Regions from separate parts of the Kitasatospora nipponensis genome, predicted to be linked through region 3. Evidence: predicted binding sites of a transcription regulator. Region 3 holds the regulator's gene; each other region holds the start of a gene.
What was found. The regulator HrcA, encoded in region 3, represses chaperone genes, less so after heat shock. The targets are predictions, from matches to a motif close to TTNGCACTCNGNNNNNCNGAGTGCNAA.
Positions count from the first base shown of each region.

Region 1 (6,445 bases), on a different contig from region 3:
GAGTTGTGCACCGGAACGTTATCCGTCGCCGCCACCGACCCACCCCTGTTCCCGCCGCCGTCGACCCGGTCGACTCGGTCGGCACCGGTCGCGTCGACCGCGGCCGCCAGGTCCGCCGCAGTGCCTGTCCGCTGCTCCCCGAGGTGTTCCACCCCTCCATGGTGCAGCCTGCGGACCACAACGGCCTATATCCCGGCGCGCCCCTCCCTCCGACCGGCGGAGGAAGGGGCGCCCCGGGCGGCCGTCCGTGCTCAGCGGACCAGGCCCCAGCGGAAACCGAGCGCCACCGCGTGGGCGCGGTCCGAGGCGCCGAGCTTCTTGAAGAGCCGGCGGGCGTGGGTCTTGACGGTGTCCTCGGAGAGGAAGAGCTCGCGGCCGATCTCCGCGTTGCTCCGGCCGTGGCTCATGCCCTCCAGCACCTGGATCTCACGGGCCGTCAGGGTGGGCGCCGCCCCCATGTCCGGGCTGCGCAGCCGGCGCGGCGCCAGCCGCCAGGTGGGGTCGGCCAGGGCCTGGGTGACGGTGGCCCGCAGTTCGGCGCGCGAGGCGTCCTTGTGCAGGTAGCCGCGGGCACCGGCGGCCACCGCCAGCGCCACGCCGTCGAGGTCCTCGGCGACGGTGAGCATGATGATGCGGGCGCCGGGGTCGGCGGACAGCAGCCGCCGGACCGTCTCGACACCGCCGAGCCCGGGCATCCGGACATCCATCAGGACGAGATCGGAGCGGTCGGCCACCCAGCGGCGGAGGACCTCCTCACCGTTCGTCGCCGTGGTCACCCGGTCGACGCCCGGCACGGTCGCCACCGCGCGGCGCAGCGCTTCCCGGGCGAGCGGTGAATCGTCGCAAACGAGAACGGAAGTCATGACCGTCCTCCGCAGCTGATCCGCGTCACGTTGAGCCTCCTGGCTGGTACGAATCTCTCCGACACGGCCTCTTCGGCGACGGACCCCGTGCGGATCGCCGGTCACCCGGTGATCGCGCCCGGCGCCCTGCGCCCGCCAACCGCCTCCGCACTTCCAACGACCGTCACTCGAATGAGTTACGGCCTTCAGGGCCATCTCCACCACTGTACGTGGCCGACCCATTACCGATCGGCCGCATCGCGGGGCAATGACCGCTCTTTTGTGCAGCCGAGGCGTGACGGGCACGCGACGCGCACGCCGGAGTACGGCCCTGCGACACACCGGACCACCCGGTTGCCACAGCCCGGTCGGCAGCTTTCATGCCCCGTTTCGTCCGTTTTTATAGCTTTCGTACGATCATTGACTGTTGTGTGACTCTGTGGGTGACTTGTCCCGTAGGTCGCCGTAAGTCATATTTCCAGGTGTCCATCCCGGCGCCTCGGAGCCTCGCCGAACGGCCGCCGGACGGCCGCCGCCGGCCCGTACCGACACCGACGCCGAAGCCTCACCGAAGGGAACGAGCCATGGCCGATTTCTCCCGACTCCCCGGCCCGAACGCGGACCTGTGGGACTGGCAGCTCTCAGCCGCCTGCCGCGGCGTGGACAGTTCGCTCTTCTTCCACCCCGAGGGCGAACGCGGGGCCGCGCGCAGCTCGCGCGAGCAGAGCGCCAAGGAGGTCTGCATGCGCTGCCCGGTACGGACCGAGTGCGCCGCGCACGCACTCGCGGTCCGTGAGCCCTACGGCGTCTGGGGCGGGCTCACCGAGGACGAGCGCGAGGAGTTGCAGGGCCGCGCCCGCAACCGGCTGGTCGAGGTGCCGCTGGTCCGCCCGTGAGCCGCCTGCCCCGCCCGACTGAAGAAACGTTTCAGCACCCCACTCCCAGGCGGGAGGCCGGGGTGCGGCCCGGCGTCCGCTGACCGCGGCAGCCGCTGGCCGACGACGGCCGGGCACGCGACCGCCCGACGACCCGGCACCAGACCCGGCACCAGACCCGGCACTCGGGGCCCGGCGCCCGGGACTCAGCGCTCGGCGGCCGCCTGCGCGAGCCGGTCCAGCATCAGCGCGACGGCCGGGACCTCGGCGAGGTCGGGCAGGGTGAACTCCACCACCTCGCGCCGGGCCGGGCCGGCCGCGCCCGCGCGCAGCTCCACCGCCGCCACCGCGTCGCGCCGCAGCGCCGCCAGGGCCAGCCCCGGCAGGACCGCGACCCCCAGCCCGGCGGCCACCAGGCCCACCACCGCCGGGTAGTCGTCGGTCGCGAAGTCGATCCGCGGCTCGAAGCCCGCCACCGCGCAGAGCTCCACCAGGTGCCCCCGGCACTGCGGGCACCCCGCGATCCACTGCTCCCCCGCCAGCTCGGCGAGGTCGACCGGCTCCCGCTCACCGCGCCCGGCCAGCGGGTGGCCCGCCGGCAGCACCGCCACCAGCGGATCGTCCAGCAGCGGGCGCGCCACCAGGTCGTCCCAGTCGCCGGCCGCCGCGGTCTCGGCCGCCGCCAGCACCGCCTCGGCCCGTGCAGCCCGCGTGGAGCCGTGCGCCGGCACCGCGCTGCCGCCCCGCGCGTGCGGATAGCGGAAGGCCAGCGCGATCTCGCACTCGCCGCCGCGCAGCATCGCCAGCGCCTGCGGCGGCTCGGCCTCCACCAGCGACACGCGGACCCCCGGATGGGCGCCCCGCAGCCGGGCGACAGCGGGCGGCACCAGGGTGGAACTCGCGGTGGGGAACGAGACCAGCCGCACCCGTCCGGAGCGCAGCCCGGCGATCGCGGCCACCTCCTGCTCGGCGGCGCTGAGGCCGGCCAGGATCCCCGAGGCGTGCTTGAGCAGCACCTCGCCGGCCTCGCTCAGCTGCATCCCCCGCCCGGAGCGGACCACCAACGGCAGTTCGACCGCCTTCTCCAGCGCCTTCATCTGCTGGCTGACCGCCGGCTGGGTGCACCCCAGCTCGCGGGCCGCGGCGGAGTACGAACCGGTCTGCGCCACGGCGCGCAGGACCCTCAGATGGCGAGCCTCGATCATGGCCTCACGCTACGCCCTGCGGGGAGCGGGCCGGAAAGCCGGCGGCGCACAGCCCGAAGGCCCGGCCTTCCCCGCGCGAGCGGGGCCGACCGGGCCTTCGGGCTGTGCTGCGGCGTGGCGTCAGTGCGCGTGGCCGTGGCCGCCGTGCGAGTGACCGGCGCCACCCTCGTCCTCGGCCGGCTTCTCCACCACGAGGGTCTCGGTGGTGAGCAGCAGCGAGGCGATGGAGGCCGCGTTCTCCAGGGCGGAGCGGGTGACCTTGACCGGGTCGATGACGCCGGCCTTCACCAGGTCGCCGTACTCGCCGGTGGCGGCGTTGTAGCCGTGGCCCGCCTCCAGCTCGGCGACCTTGTGGGTGATGACGTAGCCCTCGAGGCCGGCGTTCTGGGCGATCCAGCGCAGCGGCTCGGCGAGCGCCTTGCGGACGACCGCGACACCGGTCGCCTCGTCGCCGCTGAGGCCCAGGCCGCCGTCGAGCACCTTCTGCGCGTGCACGAGGGAGGCGCCACCACCGGCGACGATGCCCTCCTCGACCGCGGCACGGGTCGCCGAGATGGCGTCCTCGAGACGGTGCTTGCGCTCCTTGAGCTCCACCTCGGTGGCGGCGCCGACCTTGATCACGCAGACGCCGCCGGCCAGCTTGGCCAGGCGCTCCTGCAGCTTCTCGCGGTCCCAGTCCGAGTCGGTGTTGGCGATCTCGGCCTTGATCTGGGCGACGCGGCCGGCGACGGCCTCGCTGTCACCCGCGCCGTCGACGACGGTGGTCTCGTCCTTGGTGATGGTCACGCGGCGGGCGGTGCCCAGCACGTCCAGACCGGCCTGGTCGAGCTTGAGGCCGACCTCCTCGGAGATGACGGTGGCACCGGTCAGGGTGGCCAGGTCGCCCAGGATGGCCTTGCGGCGGTCACCGAAGCCCGGGGCCTTGACGGCCACCGCGTTGAAGGTGCCACGGATCTTGTTGACCACCAGGGTGGACAGCGCCTCGCCGTCCACGTCCTCGGCGATGATCAGCAGCGGCTTGGAGGCACCGCCCTGCAGGATCTTCTCGAGCAGCGGGAGCAGCTCCTGGATCGAGGAGATCTTGCCCTGGTTGATCAGGATGTACGGGTCCTCGAGGACCGCTTCCTGACGCTCCGCGTCGGTGACGAAGTACGGCGACAGGTAGCCCTTGTCGAACTGCATGCCCTCGGTGAAGTCCAGCTCCACGCCGAAGGTGTTGGACTCCTCGACGGTGATGACACCGTCCTTGCCGACCTTGTCGATCGCCTCGGCGATGAGCTCGCCGACCTGCGGGTCCTGCGCGGAGAGGGACGCGACGGCGGCGACGTCGTCCTTGCCCTCGATCTCGCGGGCGATGGAGAGCAGGTGCTCGGTGACGGCGGCGACGGCCTTGTCGATGCCCTTCTTCAGGGCGGCCGGGCCGGCGCCCGCGGCGACGTTGCGCAGACCCTCGTTGACCAGGGCCTGGGCCAGCACGGTGGCGGTGGTGGTGCCGTCACCCGCGACGTCGTTCGTCTTGGTGGCGACCTCCTTGACGAGCTGCGCGCCGAGGTTCTCGTACGGGTCGTCCAGCTCGACCTCACGGGCGATGGTGACACCGTCGTTGGTGATGGTCGGGGCGCCGAACTTCTTGTCGATGACGACGTTGCGGCCCTTGGGACCGATCGTCACCTTGACCGTGTCGGCCAGCTTGTTCACGCCGCGCTCGAGCGAGCGGCGGGCGTCCTCGTCGAACTGCAGGATCTTCGGCATGGTTCCGTTTCCTTGGGATATCAGCGTTACGTGAGCCAACAACCGCGCCCCGGGCCCCTGTCAGTGATGACACGGATCCGGGGCGGGGCGAGGTGACGGGCGATGAGGCCCGTCGGACTGCTTACTTCTCGATGATGGCGAGAACGTCGCGAGCCGAGAGGACGAGGTACTCCTCGCCCGCGTACTTCACCTCGGTGCCGCCGTACTTGGAGTACAGCACGATGTCGCCGACGGCGACGTCGAGCGGCAGGCGCTGGCCATCCTCGAAGCGGCCCGGGCCGACGGCCAGGACGACGCCCTCCTGGGGCTTCTCCTTGGCGGTGTCCGGGATAACCAGGCCGGAGGCCGTGGTGGTCTCGGCGTCGAGCGGCTGGACCACAATGCGGTCCTCAAGCGGCTTGATGGCAACCTTGCTGCTGGTGGTCACGTCCGAGCTCCCCTTCGGAGATTACGGGGTTGTCTAACAGGTAGGTGGGCGACATCGGTGGCCTGCCGTCGCGGGGGTCAGACCGGTGTTGTCGCTGTTAGCACTCCCCCTGGGGGGAGTGCCAGGAACGACCATAGGCCGCGGTTAGCACTCAGTCAACCAGAGTGCCAACGGCGCGCCCGGTGGATTCGGTGCGGCGGCCTGCCGCGGGCCCCGGTCCGCGGGCCTGCACCCCCGGGTACGCCCGCCCTGCCCCCGGCGGCACGGCGCGCGGGGCGGGCGTGTCGAGCAGCGACAATGGCCCGGTGGAGATCGAGACCTTTGAGGCCCTGCTGAGCGAGGAGGGCCGGCAGCTGCTGGCCGAGGTGCGGGGCTTGGCCCCCGGAGCGGAGCTGGCGGTGGCCACCCGGCTGCGGCGCGCGCACCGCGCCGAGCTGGTCTCCGCGGCGATCGGGCAGGAGCGGCTGCGCCAGCGCGCCGCGGCGAAGTTCGGCGAGGACGCCGGGCGGATGTACTTCACCCCCGACGGCGTCGAGCAGGCCACCCGCCGCAGCGTGGCCGACTGGCGGGCCCGGCGCTTCGCGCAGCTGGGCGTGCGCCGGCTGGCCGACCTGTGCGGGGGCATCGGCGGCGACGCCATCGCGCTGGCCCGCGCGGGCATCGCCGTGCTCGCCGTCGACCGGGACCCGCTGACCTGCGCGGTGGCCGCCGCCAACGCCGCCGCGCTGGGGCTGGCCGAGCTGATCGAGGTGCGCTGCGCCGACGTCACCCAGACCGCGACCGAGGGCTTCGACGCGGTCTTCACCGACCCGGCCCGGCGCGGCTCGCGCGGGCGGATCTTCGACCCCGAGTCCTACTCGCCGCCGCTCTCGTGGGCGATCGGCGCCGGCCGCTCCACCCGCTTCGGCGCGCTCAAGGTGGCGCCCGGCATCCCGCACGAGGCGGTCCCCGAGGACGCCGAGGCGGAGTGGGTCTCGGACGGCGGCGACGTCAAGGAGGCGGTGCTCTGGTTCGGCACGGGAGCCGAACAGCCGCACCGGGCCACCCTGTTGCCCGGTGGCCACACCCTCACCGGCGGCCGGCTGCCCGACCCGCCCGCCGCCCCGGTGGGGCGCTACCTGTACGAGCCGGACGGCGCGGTGATCCGCGCCCACCTGGTCGCCGAGGTGGCTCAACTGCTCGGCGGGGCCACCCTGCTGGACCCGCACATCGCCTACCTGACGTCGGACCGGCTCACCCCCACCCCGTACGCGAGCGCCTACGAGCTCACCGACGTGCTGCCGTTCAACGTCAAGAAGCTCAAGGCGCTGCTGCGCGAGCGCTCGGTGGGCACCGTGGTGATCA
Region 1 covers NZ_BAAALF010000047.1:5,926-12,370, forward strand. The annotation lists gene ABD323_RS15760 (response regulator transcription factor) at 252-863, opposite strand; gene ABD323_RS15765 (WhiB family transcriptional regulator) at 1,427-1,738, shown strand; gene ABD323_RS15770 (LysR family transcriptional regulator) at 1,924-2,922, opposite strand; gene groL (chaperonin GroEL) at 3,043-4,674, opposite strand; gene groES (co-chaperone GroES) at 4,796-5,101, opposite strand; gene ABD323_RS15785 (THUMP-like domain-containing protein) at 5,407-6,445, shown strand, end outside.
Region 1: a site for HrcA is predicted at 5,246-5,272, ahead of groES (co-chaperone GroES). Genes of this name have one in related genera too.

Region 2 (6,445 bases), on a different contig from region 3:
CTCGCGCAGGAACTCGCCGTCCGCGCCGAGGCTGTGCACCCCGAGCCGGGTGGTCCGCCCGCGGTACTCGACGGTGAGTTCGGCGCCGTCGCCCGCCCCGCGGCCCGCCACGGTGGCGCCGAGCACCGTCGCGCAGCAGTCGGCGAAGGCCTCGGCCCAGCGCCGGGTGTGGAAGCCGGCCCGGTCGGCGCCCAGCACGCCGGTCAGCACCGCCTCGGCGACCGCGTCCGGCAGCAGCCGGAAGTAGTCGGCCGGGGCCCACGGGATGTGCAGGAAGTAGCCGATCCGCAGGTCGGGGCGCAGCTCGCGCAGCAGCGCGGGGACCAGGGTGAGGTGGTAGTCCTGCACCAGCACCGCCGCGCCCGGGGCCGCCTCGTCGGCCAGTGCCCGGGCGAAGGCCGCGTTGTAGGCCTCGAAGGCGGCCCAGCCCTTGGTGAACCCGGCGTCGAAGGCGGGCGAGGTCGGGGTGGCGTAGAGCAGGTGGTGGACGAACCAGAGGGTGGAGTTGGCCACGCCGTTGTAGGCCAGGTCGAAGATCTCGGGATCGATGTCCAGCATCCGGACGGCCTGCCGGCCGACGTCGAAGCCGCCGCGGTCCAGCCGCCCCTGCGGTGAGCGCCGGGCGGCCGCGCGGTCCGCCTCGCCGAGGGCCGCGCAGACCCAGACGGCGTTCGGATCGTCGATCGCGGAGAGCCCGGAGACCAGCCCGCCGCCGCCGCGGCGCAGCGTCAGCGACCCGTCGGGCCCGCTGCTGAAGGAGACCGGACCCCGGTTGGAAGCCACCAGGACACGAGCACTCGTGAGATCGGCCATGTCTTCAACCTTGCCGTGGTCCACCGGTGCCAAACGTCGGGTACTCCGGCAGCTCGATCATCGGCGGGCGCTCCACGGCGGTCACCGGGTGGCTGTGGGCGATGAAACCGCTGGTCCGCGCGGAGCGGGAGAACTGGGTCAGCACCGGGCGGGCCAGGTCGTCGGAGGCCTTCAACCGGTGGGTGCGGTCCAACCGTTCGAGTGCGGTGCGGTAGATGGTCGCGGCCATCCGGCCCAGTGCCTGACCGTCCTGGTGGCGGTGGTGGCGCACGCCGACGTCCACCTGGGCGAGTGCGTCCAGGCCCACCAGCTCCAGCGCGTCCACCAGCAGGCCCAGCTCCACGCCGTAGCCGGTCGGGAAGTGCAGCCGCTCCAGCAGCGAGCGGCGGGCCGCGTACTCGCCGCCGAGCGGCTGCACGAAGCCGGCCAGCTGCGGCCAGTGCAGGTTGAGCAGCGGCCGGGCGACCAGCTCGGTGACCCGTCCGCCGCCGGCCGGCACCACCGCGCCGTCGGTCTCCAGCGGACGGTCGTACATCGCCTTGACCAGCTGGATCGCGGGGTCGGTGAGCAGCGGGCCGACGATCCCGGAGACGAAGACGGGGTCGAACTCGCGCAGGTCGGCGTCGACGAAACAGACGATCTGGCCGCGGGTGACCAGCAGCGAGCGCCAGAGCACCTCGCCCTTGCCGGGCACCGCCGGCAGGCGCGGCAGTATCGCGTCGCGGTGCACGACCCGGGCGCCGGCGGCGGCCGCCACCTCGGCGGTGCGGTCCGCGGAGCCGGAGTCGACCACCACCAGCTCGTCCACCAGCGGCAGGCGCTCCATCAGCTCGCGGCGGATCACCCGGACGATCTCACCGACCGTGGACTCCTCGTCCAGCGCGGGCAGCACCACGCTGACCGTGCCGGCCGCCCCGGCCGCCCGTTTGGCGGCCAGCAGGTCGGTCACGGGTCGTTCGGCCGCGGTCCAGGACCGGCGGCTCAGCCAGCTGGCGGCCTCCGGAAGGAGCGCGGGGTTCGGCTCGGCAGGCAAGATCTCACTCCTTGTAGAAAGCGTCTCGCGTTGCGGACACCCGGGGTCTGCGTCCCGGCCTTCGGATACAGTCTTCGTACCGCGATCAGACCTTCGCACGCCGGGGTCGGTCGCCGAGCAGGACCACAACTTCACAGAGCTCATCCAGAGGGACTGAGGGAACGGCCCGTCGACGTCCCGGCAACCTTCTCGTCCGGCGCCTTCGGCCCGGCGGGACAGGTGCCAATTCCGGCCTGTGGCGCGACCGCGTCACGGGGAAGATGAGGAGAGAGGCCTCCGCCATCATGGCTACCGCTACCCCTGCTTCGACCACCGTCGACCTCGGACCCGCCACCGCGCTGTCCTGTCGTGAGTGCGGCACCCGGTTCCCCCTCGGTCCCAGCTTCGCGTGCCTGGAGTGCTTCGGCCCGCTGGAGATCGCCTACGACTTCGAGGGCTACGACGCGGCCGAGCTGCGCAAGCGGATCGAGGCCGGCCCGGCCTCGATCTGGCGTTACGCCCCGCTCCTGCCGGTGCCCGCGGACGTGGCCGGCAAGCCCAACCTGAACCCCGGCTGGACCCCGCTGGTCAAGGCCGACAACCTGGGCCGCGAGCTCGGGTTCACCGCTCAGCTGCACGTCAAGGACGACTCCGGCAACCCCACCCACTCCTTCAAGGACCGGGTGGTGGCCTGCGCGATCGAGGCCGCCCGGGCCTTCGACTTCACCACGCTCTCCTGCTCCTCCACCGGCAACCTGGCCGGCGCGGTGGGCGCGGCGGCCGCCCGGGCCGGGTTCAAGTCCTGCGTCTTCATCCCGCACGACCTCGAGCAGGGCAAGGTCGTCATGGCCGGGGTGTACGGCGGCGAGCTGGTCGGCATCGAGGGCAACTACGACGACGTGAACCGGTTCTGCTCCGAGCTGATCGGCGACCCGGCCGGCGAGGGCTGGGGCTTCGTCAACGTCAACCTGCGCCCGTACTACGGCGAGGGCTCCAAGACGCTGGCCTACGAGATCTGCGAGCAGCTCGGCTGGCGGCTGCCGGAGCAGCTGGTCATCCCGATCGCCTCGGGCTCCCAGCTGACCAAGATCGACAAGGGCCTGCAGGAGCTGATCAAGCTGGGCCTGGTCGAGGACCGGCCCTACCGGATCTTCGGGGCCCAGGCGGCCGGCTGCTCGCCGGTCTCCACGGCCTTCAAGGCCGGCCTGGACGTGATCCGCCCGGTCAAGCCGGACACCATCGCCAAGTCGCTGGCGATCGGCAACCCGGCCGACGGACCGTACGTGCTGGACATCGCGCGGCGCACGGGGGGCGCGGTCGAGGACGTCACCGACGCCGAGGTGGTCGAGGCGATCAGGCTGCTGGCCCGCACCGAGGGCATCTTCGCCGAGACGGCCGGTGGCGTGACCATCGGCGTGCTGAAGAAGTTGGTGGAGAGCGGTCAGTTGGACCCCTCGAAGGAGACGGTGGCGATCAACACCGGGGACGGTCTCAAGACGCTGGACGCCGTCTCGGACGCCGGGCTGACCACGACCATCCGGCCGACCCTGGAGTCCTTCCGGGCCGCCGGCCTGGCGTCCTCCTGACCGTCGGCCGCCCCGTTTCGACGCTGCGGGCAGCGGGCTGTCCGCCGGCGTCCTGACCAGCTTTGCAAAGTTTGCAAACGAGGAGATCCCCCATGAGTGCCACCGTCCGCATCCCGACCATCCTGCGCACCTACACCGGCGGATCCGCCGAGGTGAGTGCCGAGGGCGCCACCCTGGCCGAGGTCATCGCCGACCTGGAGAAGAACCACGCCGGAATCAGCGCCCGCGTGCTGGACGACGCAGGCAAGCTGCGCCGTTTCGTGAACGTCTACGTGAACGACGACGACGTGCGTTTCGCCGAGGGGCTGGCCACCGAGATCGCGGACGGCGCGAGCGTCTCGATCATCCCGGCCGTGGCCGGCGGCTGCTGACGAGGACTCAGTCCCCGGGGCACAGCGCCCCGTTCACGACCCCCGCAGGGCGTCGTGCCATCCGGCCCACCGGCCGGCCGGTGCGGCGCCCTGCGGGGCGTCCGGGGCCCGGAGGCCCCGCGCGGGGCGCGCGGTCCGAGCCGGTCGCCGGCAGGGCATAGGGTGGTGTCCGTCCCATGAGACATGGCTTCCGTGCTCTCCTCCGAGGCCTGTCGGCGACTCGTCAGAATTCTTTGGACAATTCGCGGTTTTCGTCCGCTATGTCCCGGCCGGAATGCAGACTTCTGTCGCATTCCTCCCCGCATATCCCTTAGCGGCCCGACCGAATTTGCGGTGAGTGGGCCTGTTGCAGAGGGCGCCGATGCGGATACATTCAGCCGCGGTCGACGCACTCGCCTGCTTCGCCAGCGCCAACTGGCGCTCGGGGGTGGGCTGGTGCGGCGTAAAGGATCGCGCCCAGGGGGGTTTCCTTCGGAGCGGTCCGACCAGACCCGGGCCCGCGACCTGCGGGCACGTGAAGGGCCAGCACAGCACTAGGGGAGTTCGGAATGGCTCAGGGCACCGTCAAGTGGTTCAACGCGGAGAAGGGCTACGGCTTCATCGCGGTCGACGGTGGTGCGGACGTGTTCGTCCACTACAGCGCGATCCAGATGGACGGCTACCGCACCCTCGAGGAGGGCCAGCGGGTCGAGTTCGAGATCTCCCAGGGGCAGAAGGGCCCGCAGGCGGACATGGTCCGCGCGGCGGTCTGACCTTTCCGAACCTCGGAGCCTCGGCTCGGCCTTGAGCTGGTCGGTTCTGTTCGGCGCAGGCCCGCACCCGTCCCCGCTGGGGACCCGGTGCGGGCCTGCCGCCGTTCTGGCGCGTTGCCCCATAGAGCTTGCACTCGCCATGCGAGAGTGCTAATCATTGGCGTTAGCACTCTCAGCTTGAGAGTGACAAACGGACCGGCCGGTGAGGCCCCCGGGAGCGGTAGGGGACAGGACCCCCGCATACCAGGGCCGTCCGTCGCGGGCACCTCTGGTCCGAGCAGTCGACCGTGTCCTGGAGGACCACTTCCGATGGCCAAGATCATCGCGTTTGACGAGGAAGCTCGCCGCGGCCTTGAGCGCGGCATGAACCAGCTTGCCGACGCCGTCAAGGTGACGCTGGGCCCCAAGGGCCGCAACGTCGTCCTTGAGAAGAAGTGGGGCGCCCCCACGATCACCAACGACGGCGTCTCCATCGCCAAGGAGATCGAGCTCGAGGACCCCTACGAGAAGATCGGCGCGGAGCTCGTCAAGGAGGTCGCCAAGAAGACCGACGACGTCGCGGGCGACGGCACCACCACCGCCACCGTGCTGGCCCAGGCGCTCGTTCGCGAGGGCCTGCGCAACGTCGCGGCCGGCGCCAACCCGATGGCGCTCAAGCGCGGTATCGAGAAGGCCGTCGCGGCCGTCTCGGACCAGCTGCTCGCCCAGGCCAAGGACGTGGAGACCAAGGAGCAGATCGCTTCGACCGCCTCCATCTCGGCCGCCGACACCCAGATCGGCGAGCTCATCGCCGAGGCCATGGACAAGGTCGGCAAGGAAGGCGTCATCACCGTCGAGGAGAGCAACACCTTCGGTCTGGAGCTCGAGCTCACCGAGGGCATGCGCTTCGACAAGGGCTACATCTCGGCCTACTTCGCCACCGACCTGGAGCGGATGGAGGCGTCGTTCGACGACCCGTACATCCTGATCGCCAACTCCAAGATCGGTTCCGTCAAGGACCTGCTCCCGCTCCTCGAGAAGGTCATGCAGAGCGGCAAGCCGCTGCTGATCATCGCCGAGGACGTCGAGGGCGAGGCCCTGTCGACCCTGGTGGTCAACAAGATCCGTGGCACCTTCAAGTCCGTCGCCGTCAAGGCCCCGGGCTTCGGTGACCGCCGCAAGGCCATGCTCGGCGACATCGCCATCCTCACCGGTGGCACCGTGATCTCCGAGGAGGTCGGCCTCAAGCTCGAGAACGCGGGCCTGGACCTGCTGGGCACCGCCCGCAAGGTGGTCATCACCAAGGACGAGACGACCATCGTCGACGGTGGCGGCGACAGCGACCAGGTCGCCGGCCGGGTCAACCAGATCCGCGCCGAGATCGAGAACAGCGACTCGGACTACGACCGCGAGAAGCTCCAGGAGCGCCTCGCCAAGCTGGCCGGCGGCGTGGCCGTCATCAAGGCCGGCGCGGCGACCGAGGTCGAGCTCAAGGAGCGCAAGCACCGCATCGAGGACGCCGTTCGCAACGCGAAGGCGGCCGTCGAGGAGGGCATCGTCGCCGGTGGTGGCGTGGCGCTGCTGCAGGCCTCGGTCGCGTTCGACAAGCTGGAGCTCGAGGGCGACGAGGCGACCGGTGCCAACATCGTGCGCGTGGCGCTCGAGGCCCCGATCAAGCAGATCGCGATCAACGCCGGCCTCGAGGGCGGTGTCGTGGTGGAGAAGGTGCGCAACCTCCCCGCCGGCCACGGCCTGAACGCCGCGACCAACGAGTACGTCGACCTCATCGCCGCGGGCATCATCGACCCGGCGAAGGTCACCCGCTCCGCGCTGCAGAACGCCGCCTCCATCGCGGCGCTCTTCCTCACCACCGAGGCCGTCATCGCCGACAAGCCGGAGAAGGCCGCCGCGGCCGCCGGCGGCGGCATGCCG
Region 2 covers NZ_BAAALF010000044.1:17,473-23,917, reverse strand. The annotation lists gene ABD323_RS15190 (alpha,alpha-trehalose-phosphate synthase (UDP-forming)) at 1-813, opposite strand, end outside; gene ABD323_RS15185 (glucosyl-3-phosphoglycerate synthase) at 818-1,846, opposite strand; SAM riboswitch class I at 1,984-2,113, shown strand; gene thrC (threonine synthase) at 2,131-3,411, shown strand; gene ABD323_RS15175 (MoaD/ThiS family protein) at 3,504-3,782, shown strand; gene ABD323_RS15170 (cold-shock protein) at 4,331-4,534, shown strand; gene groL (chaperonin GroEL) at 4,844-6,445, shown strand, end outside.
Region 2: a site for HrcA is predicted at 4,662-4,688, ahead of groL (chaperonin GroEL). Genes of this name have one in related genera too.

Region 3 (6,445 bases):
AGATCCGCGACTCCCGCGCGACCCTGGCTCGGGCGCCCGGCACCGCCACCGAGCCCGAGGCCGTCCGCGCGGGGCCCCGGGCCGAGGCGCTCCTGCCCGGGCGGACCAGGGTGACGACCTTGCCCTCCAGCAGGAAGCCACGCGGGACCATCGGGAAGACCCGGTGCTTGCCGAACCGGTCCTCCAGGGTCACCGTCAGGCCCTCGGCCGTCTTCTCGCAGCGCACGACGGCGCCGCAGAAGCCGCTGACGGCCTCCTCGACCACCAGGTCGCGGTCGGCCGCCACCTCGGGCGCGGGCTGCTGCCGCTTCCACGGCGGGGTGAGGTCGGGACCGTACTGAGTGCTGCGCATGGGAGGAACTATAGGAAGGTCCGACGGGCCGTCAGCCGTCACAGGCCGGGCGCGCCCCAGACCGGGAACCAGCGGCTCAGGTCCGACTCCACCCGCAGGTCGTCGCCGAGCATCGCCTTGACCTGGAGTTCGAGCGGGCTGTTGCGGCGCTCCCCGCCCCCGGGCATCGGGGCGAAGGGGTAGAACGTCCCGCGCTTGTAGAGGTAGACCAGGGCCAGCGACTGGCCGGCCTCGTTGCGGAAGGCGACCAGGGAGCAGAGCAGCTGCGGGCCGAAGCCGTTGGCCTCCAGCTCGCTGTTGACCGCGTGCAGGTCGTTGACCAGCTCCGGCAGCTCCTGCGGGGTGTGCCGGGCCAGCAGCCAGGAGTAGCCGTAGTCGTCGCGGCTGGCCTCCACGGGGACCCCGCCGTTCGGCGTGTCGGCGTCCAGCAGCGCCCGCACCTGGCGTTCCACCTCGCCGAACGCCCCGCCCTCGACCGCGGCGAAGCAGACCGAGCCCAGTCCGGTCGGGGTGAAGCCGGCCGCGGCCTCCAGGGTCAGGGCGGCCGACGGCACCCCGAAGAGCTGGTCGAGGTCCGGTCGGACCGGCTTGCTCCGGCCGAGCAGCGCGTCCAGGAATCCCACGAGTCGTTCCTTCCTCAGCAGTGCGGGTGGTGCGAGCAGTGCGGGTGGGTGGTGCGGGGCACCGCGGCGGGCGCCGGGGAGCAGGTGCTCAGCGGCCCAGTTCGGCGGAGATCTTGGCCAGCTGCGCCAGCCGCTGCTCCAGCGAGGGGTGGGTGGACATCAGCTGGGTGGCGGCCTCGCGCGCGCTGATCGCGGGCGCGAAGTAGAAGGCGTTGTAGGGCTGGGCCTGGCGCAGGTCCTTGGTCGGGATCGCGGCGATCTGCCCGGTCACCTTGGTCAGCGCGGAGGCCAGCGCGCTGGGCCGGCCGGTGAGCTGCGCGGCGGCGCGGTCGGCGGCCAGCTCGCGGTAGCGCGAGAGCACCCGGGTCAGCAGGAAGCTGATCGCGTACACCACCATGCTGACCAGCGGGATGATGATCATCGCGATCGCGGCGTTGCTGTCGTTGTTGTTGTTCCGGTTGCCGCCGCCCATCATCCCGCTGTAGAAGGCGATGCGGGTGATCGCGCCGGCCAGCACCCCGAGGAAGCCGGCCACCGTCATCACCGCGACGTCCCGGTGGGCGACGTGCGAGAGCTCGTGCGCCAGCACGCCCTCCAGCTCCTCCGGCTCCAGGCGGCGCAGCAGCCCGGTGGTCACGCAGACGACCGACTTCTGCGGGTTGCGGCCGGTGGCGAAGGCGTTGGGCATGTCGTTGTCCGCCACCGCGACCCGCGGCTTGGGCATGTCGGCCAGGGCGCAGAGCCGGTCAATGGTGCCGTGCAGCTGCGGGTACTGCTCCGGGGTGACCTCGTGGGCGCCCATCGCCCGTTCGGTGATCTTGTCGCTGAACCAGAACTGGGCGACGAACAGCCCGCCCGAGAGCAGGACGATCAGCGGCCAGGCTCCGCGCAGCAACACGATGAGCACACCGGTGAAGCCCACGTAGAGCAGCCCGATCAGGAACATCGTGGTGACCATCCGCCCGGTGAGTCCACGGTCGGGAGCGAAGCGGGTGTGGGGGCCGGACGCCGACATGGCTGCTCCTCGGTACGTCAGTCGCGGTCGCTATCGATGCTGCCACTTCACCCGGCCCCAGGCACCACCCCTGCCGCACTGCGGCACACCCGGGTGTGTCGTGGTGCGGCCGAGCCGAGGGGGCCGCGAACGTGATCCTCGCGGCATCCCGGGCCGGGGCGTTCCTGCTGTCGGGCCCGGGCCTTACACTGGCAGGTACGGTTTTGGCACTCTGGCGAGCAGAGTGCCAAACCAGCCGAAAGCCACCGCAAGACCTGGTACCAGGACAACGCGCGAAGAGGGAGGTGCGTGCCATGTTCGACGAAGCCGAGTCCGATTCCCGTGCGTCCGACCCCCACCGGTCGGATTCCAGCCGGTCGGAGTCCGGCCGGTCCGGCCCCGGTGCCGCGGCTCCCGCCGCTGCCGCCCGGTCCGCCGCGGCCCGCCCCGCCGTCGCCCGCGCGGGTGGCAGCGAGGTGAGCCGGCTGGACGTCCGCCAGCTCGACGAGCGCAAGCTCGCCGTGCTCCGCGCGATCGTGCAGGACTACGTGGGCACCGAGGAGCCGGTCGGCTCCAAGGCCCTGGTCGAGCGGCACAACCTCGGCGTCTCGCCCGCCACCGTGCGCAACGACATGGCCACCCTCGAAGAGGACGGCTACATCCACCAGCCGCACACCAGCGCCGGCCGGATCCCGACCGACAAGGGCTACCGGCTCTTCGTCGACCGGCTGGCCGAGGTCAAGCCGATGACCGCCCCCGAGCGCCGGGCGATCCGGCACTTCCTGGACGGCGCGGTCGACCTCGACGACGTGGTGGCGCGCACGGTGCGCCTGCTCGCCCAGCTGACCCGGCAGGTCGCGGTGGTCCAGTACCCCTCGCTGACCCGCTCCACGGTCCGCCACGTCGAGCTGGTCGCCCTCGCGCCCACCAAGGTCATGCTGGTGCTGATCACCAACACCGGCCGGGTCGAGCAGCGGATGGTCGACTGCCCGGGCCCGGTGGGGGAGACCACCCTGGCGGACCTGCGCGCCCGGCTGAACGCCAAGGCCGGCGGCAGACGCTTCCCCGACGTACCGGCCCTGGTCGAGGACCTGCCCTCGTCCTTCGAGCCCTCCGAGCGCCCGATGGTGACCACCGTCCTGTCCACGCTCTTCGAGTCCCTGGTGGAGCAGAACGAGGAGCGGATCATGCTGGCCGGCACGGCCAACCTGACCCGCTTCGGCCACGACTTCCCGCTCACCATCCAGCCCGTGCTCGAGGCGCTGGAGGAGCAGGTGGTGCTGCTGCGCCTGCTGGGCGAGACCACCGAGGCCGGCATGACCGTGCGGATCGGCCGGGAGAACGAGTACGAGGGCCTGAATTCCACCTCGGTCGTCTCGGTCGGTTACGGTTCGGGCGACGAGAGCGTGGCCAAGCTCGGGGTGATCGGTCCCACCAGGATGGACTACCCCGGCACGATGGGAGCAGTGCGAGCGGTGGCACGGTACGTGGGTCAGATCCTGGCCGAGTCGTAAGAGAACCACCTACTACATTTAGTAGGACCCAGTCGCAGCACTTCTAGAGGCGGAACAAGCGGAGCATTTGGTGGCCACGGACTACTACGCGGTACTCGGCGTCCGACGGGATGCGGGGCAGGACGAGATCAAGAAGGCGTTCCGGCGCCTTGCCCGTGAACTGCACCCGGACGTCAACCCGGACCCGAAGACGCAGGAGCGGTTCAAGGAGATCAACGCCGCCTACGAGGTGCTCTCCGACCCGCAGAAGCGCCAGGTCTACGACCTGGGCGGCGACCCGCTGTCGCCGAACGGCGGCGGCGCGGGCGGCTTCGGCGCGGGCGCGGCGGGCTTCGGCTTCTCCGACATCATGGACGCCTTCTTCGGCGCCGCCTCCGGTCAGCGCGGCCCGCGCTCGCGCACCCGGCGCGGCCAGGACGCCATGATCCGCCTGGAGATCACCCTGGAGGAGGCCGCCTTCGGCACCACCAAGGAACTCCAGGTCGACACCGCCGTCACCTGCACCACGTGCAGCGGTGAGGGCGCCGCCCCCGGTACCTCCGCGCAGACCTGTGACATGTGTCGCGGCAAGGGCGAGGTCTCGCAGGTCACCCGGTCCTTCCTGGGCCAGGTCATGACCTCCCGCCCCTGCCCGCAGTGCCAGGGCTTCGGCACCGTGGTCCCCACCCCGTGCCCCGAGTGCGCGGGCGACGGCCGGGTCCGCGCCCGGCGCACCCTCACGGTCAAGATCCCCGCCGGTGTCGACAACGGCACCCGGATCCAGCTGGCCGGCGAGGGCGAGGTCGGCCCCGGCGGCGGCCCGGCCGGCGACCTCTACGTGGAGATCGCCGAGACCAGTCACCCGACCTTCCAGCGCCGCGGCGACGACCTGCACTGCACGGTCACCATCCCGATGACCGCCGCCTCGCTCGGCACCCAGGTGCCGCTGCAGACGCTGGACGGTCTGGAGGAGGTCGACATCCGGCCCGGCACCCAGTCCGGCCAGTCGATCCCACTGCACGGACGGGGCGTCACCCACCTGCGCGGGGGTGGCCGGGGCGACCTGATAGTGCATGTCGAGGTGCAGACGCCGACCAAGCTCGACCCCGAGATGGAGGACCTGCTGCGCCGCCTGGCGGTGCTGCGCGGCGAGGAGCGGCCGTCGGGCCACTTCGCGCCGGGCCAGCAGGGCCTCTTCTCCCGGCTGAAGGACGCCTTCAACGGTCGCTGACCGGCCCGGGCGGTCCCGCTCGGCCCGAGGCGACCGGCGGCCACCGCCCACCGGTCGCGAGCAGGGCGCCCGCCCGCTCCACCGTCTGCCGTGTGCAGCCCCGGATCCCCGATCCGGGGCTGCACACGTTCCCACCACCGCGCGCGAGGAATCCCCATGACCGCACCCGTCTTCGTCGTCGACAGCGCCCGGCTGACCGCCGCCGGACCCGGCGCCGACGTCCGCCTCGAGGGCCCCGAGGGCCGGCACGCCGTCGCCGTGAAGCGCCTGGCGGTCGGCGAGGCGGTCACCCTGACCGACGGTCAGGGCCACGGCGGCCACGGGGTGGTGACCGCCGTGCACGGCAAGGAGGCGCTGGACGTGCGGCTCGAGGTGGTGCTCGCCGAGCCCCGCCCGCAGCCGTGGATCACCGTGGTCCAGGCGCTGCCCAAGGGGGAGCGGGGCGAGCTGGCGGTGGAGACGATGACCGAGGTCGGCGTCGACGCGGTGATCCCCTGGTCCGCCTCGCGCTGCATCACTCAGTGGAAGGGCGAGCGCGGCGCCAAGGCGCTGGCCAAGTGGCGCTCCACCGCGCGCGAGGCGGGCAAGCAGTCCCGCCGGCTGCGCTTCCCCGAGGTGCACGAGCCGATGACGACCCGCCAGCTGGCGCCGCTGCTGGCCGCCGCCGCCTTCGCGGCCGTGCTGCACGAGGAGGGCGCCGAGCCGCTGGCCACCGCCGAGCTGCCGGCCACCGGCGAGCTGGTGCTGGTCGTGGGCCCGGAGGGCGGGGTGAGCCCCGAGGAGCTGGCCGCCTTCGCCGAGGCCGGCGCCCGCCCCTACCGGCTGGGCCCCTCGGTGCTGCGCACCTCCACCGCCGGTGTGGCGGCCGGCGCGCTGCTGCTGGGCCGCATCGCCCGCTGGTCCTGGCCCGCCCCCGCCCCCGCCCCCCCCCCCGCCCCCCCCCCCCCCCCCCCGGGGGCCCCCCCCCCCCCCCCCCCCGGGCGCCACCGCCCGCTGGTCCTGACCCGCCCCCGACCGGGCCCCCGACCCGGCCCCCGGCCCCGATCCGCGGGGCCCGCGGCCCGCCACGCCGCCGAGCCGCCGGAAAGCACTTCTCCCCGGCCCGGCGCGGTGCATAACCTGGCGCGGTGACGGAACCTGAGAACACCCCCGCCGGTGCCTATCTGCGCCACCCGGACATCCACGGCGAGCTGGTGGCCTTTGTGGCCGAGGACGACATCTGGCTCGCCCCGGTCGCCGGCGGCCGGGCCTGGCGACTGACCGCCGACCGCGTCCCGGTCTCCCATCCGCGCTTCTCCCCGGACGGCCGGCAGATCGCCTGGACCTCCACCCGCGACGGTTCCGCGGAGATCTACACCGCGCCGGTCGACGGCGGCGAGGCCCGCCGGCTCACCCACTGGGGAGCCACCACCAGGACCCTGCTGCGCGGCTGGACCCGCGAGGGCGAACCGGTCGCGATCACCAGCGCGGGCCAGCCGACCATCCGTCAGGCCTGGGCCTTCGCACTCCCGCTGGACGGCGGCGAGGCGCGCCGGCTGCCGTACGGGCCCGTCGGCGCGCTGGCCTTCGAGCCGGACGGCGAGCGCACCCTGCTGCTCTCCGCCTACAGCATGGAGCCGGCCCGCTGGAAGCGGTACCGCGGCGGCACCGCCGGCAAGCTCTGGGTCGGCGCGCCGGGCGGCGAGTTCCACCGGCTGCACGAGGAGCTGGACGGCAACATCGAGTCCCCGATGTGGCTGGCCGAGGACCCGC
Region 3 covers NZ_BAAALF010000002.1:110,532-116,976, reverse strand. The annotation lists gene ABD323_RS01330 (DUF3097 domain-containing protein) at 1-352, opposite strand, end outside; gene pspAB (PspA-associated protein PspAB) at 391-975, opposite strand; gene htpX (zinc metalloprotease HtpX) at 1,064-1,990, opposite strand; gene hrcA (heat-inducible transcriptional repressor HrcA) at 2,455-3,483, shown strand; gene dnaJ (molecular chaperone DnaJ) at 3,554-4,693, shown strand; partial or broken gene ABD323_RS01305 (16S rRNA (uracil(1498)-N(3))-methyltransferase) at 4,850-5,596, shown strand; gene ABD323_RS01300 (S41 family peptidase) at 5,821-6,445, shown strand, end outside.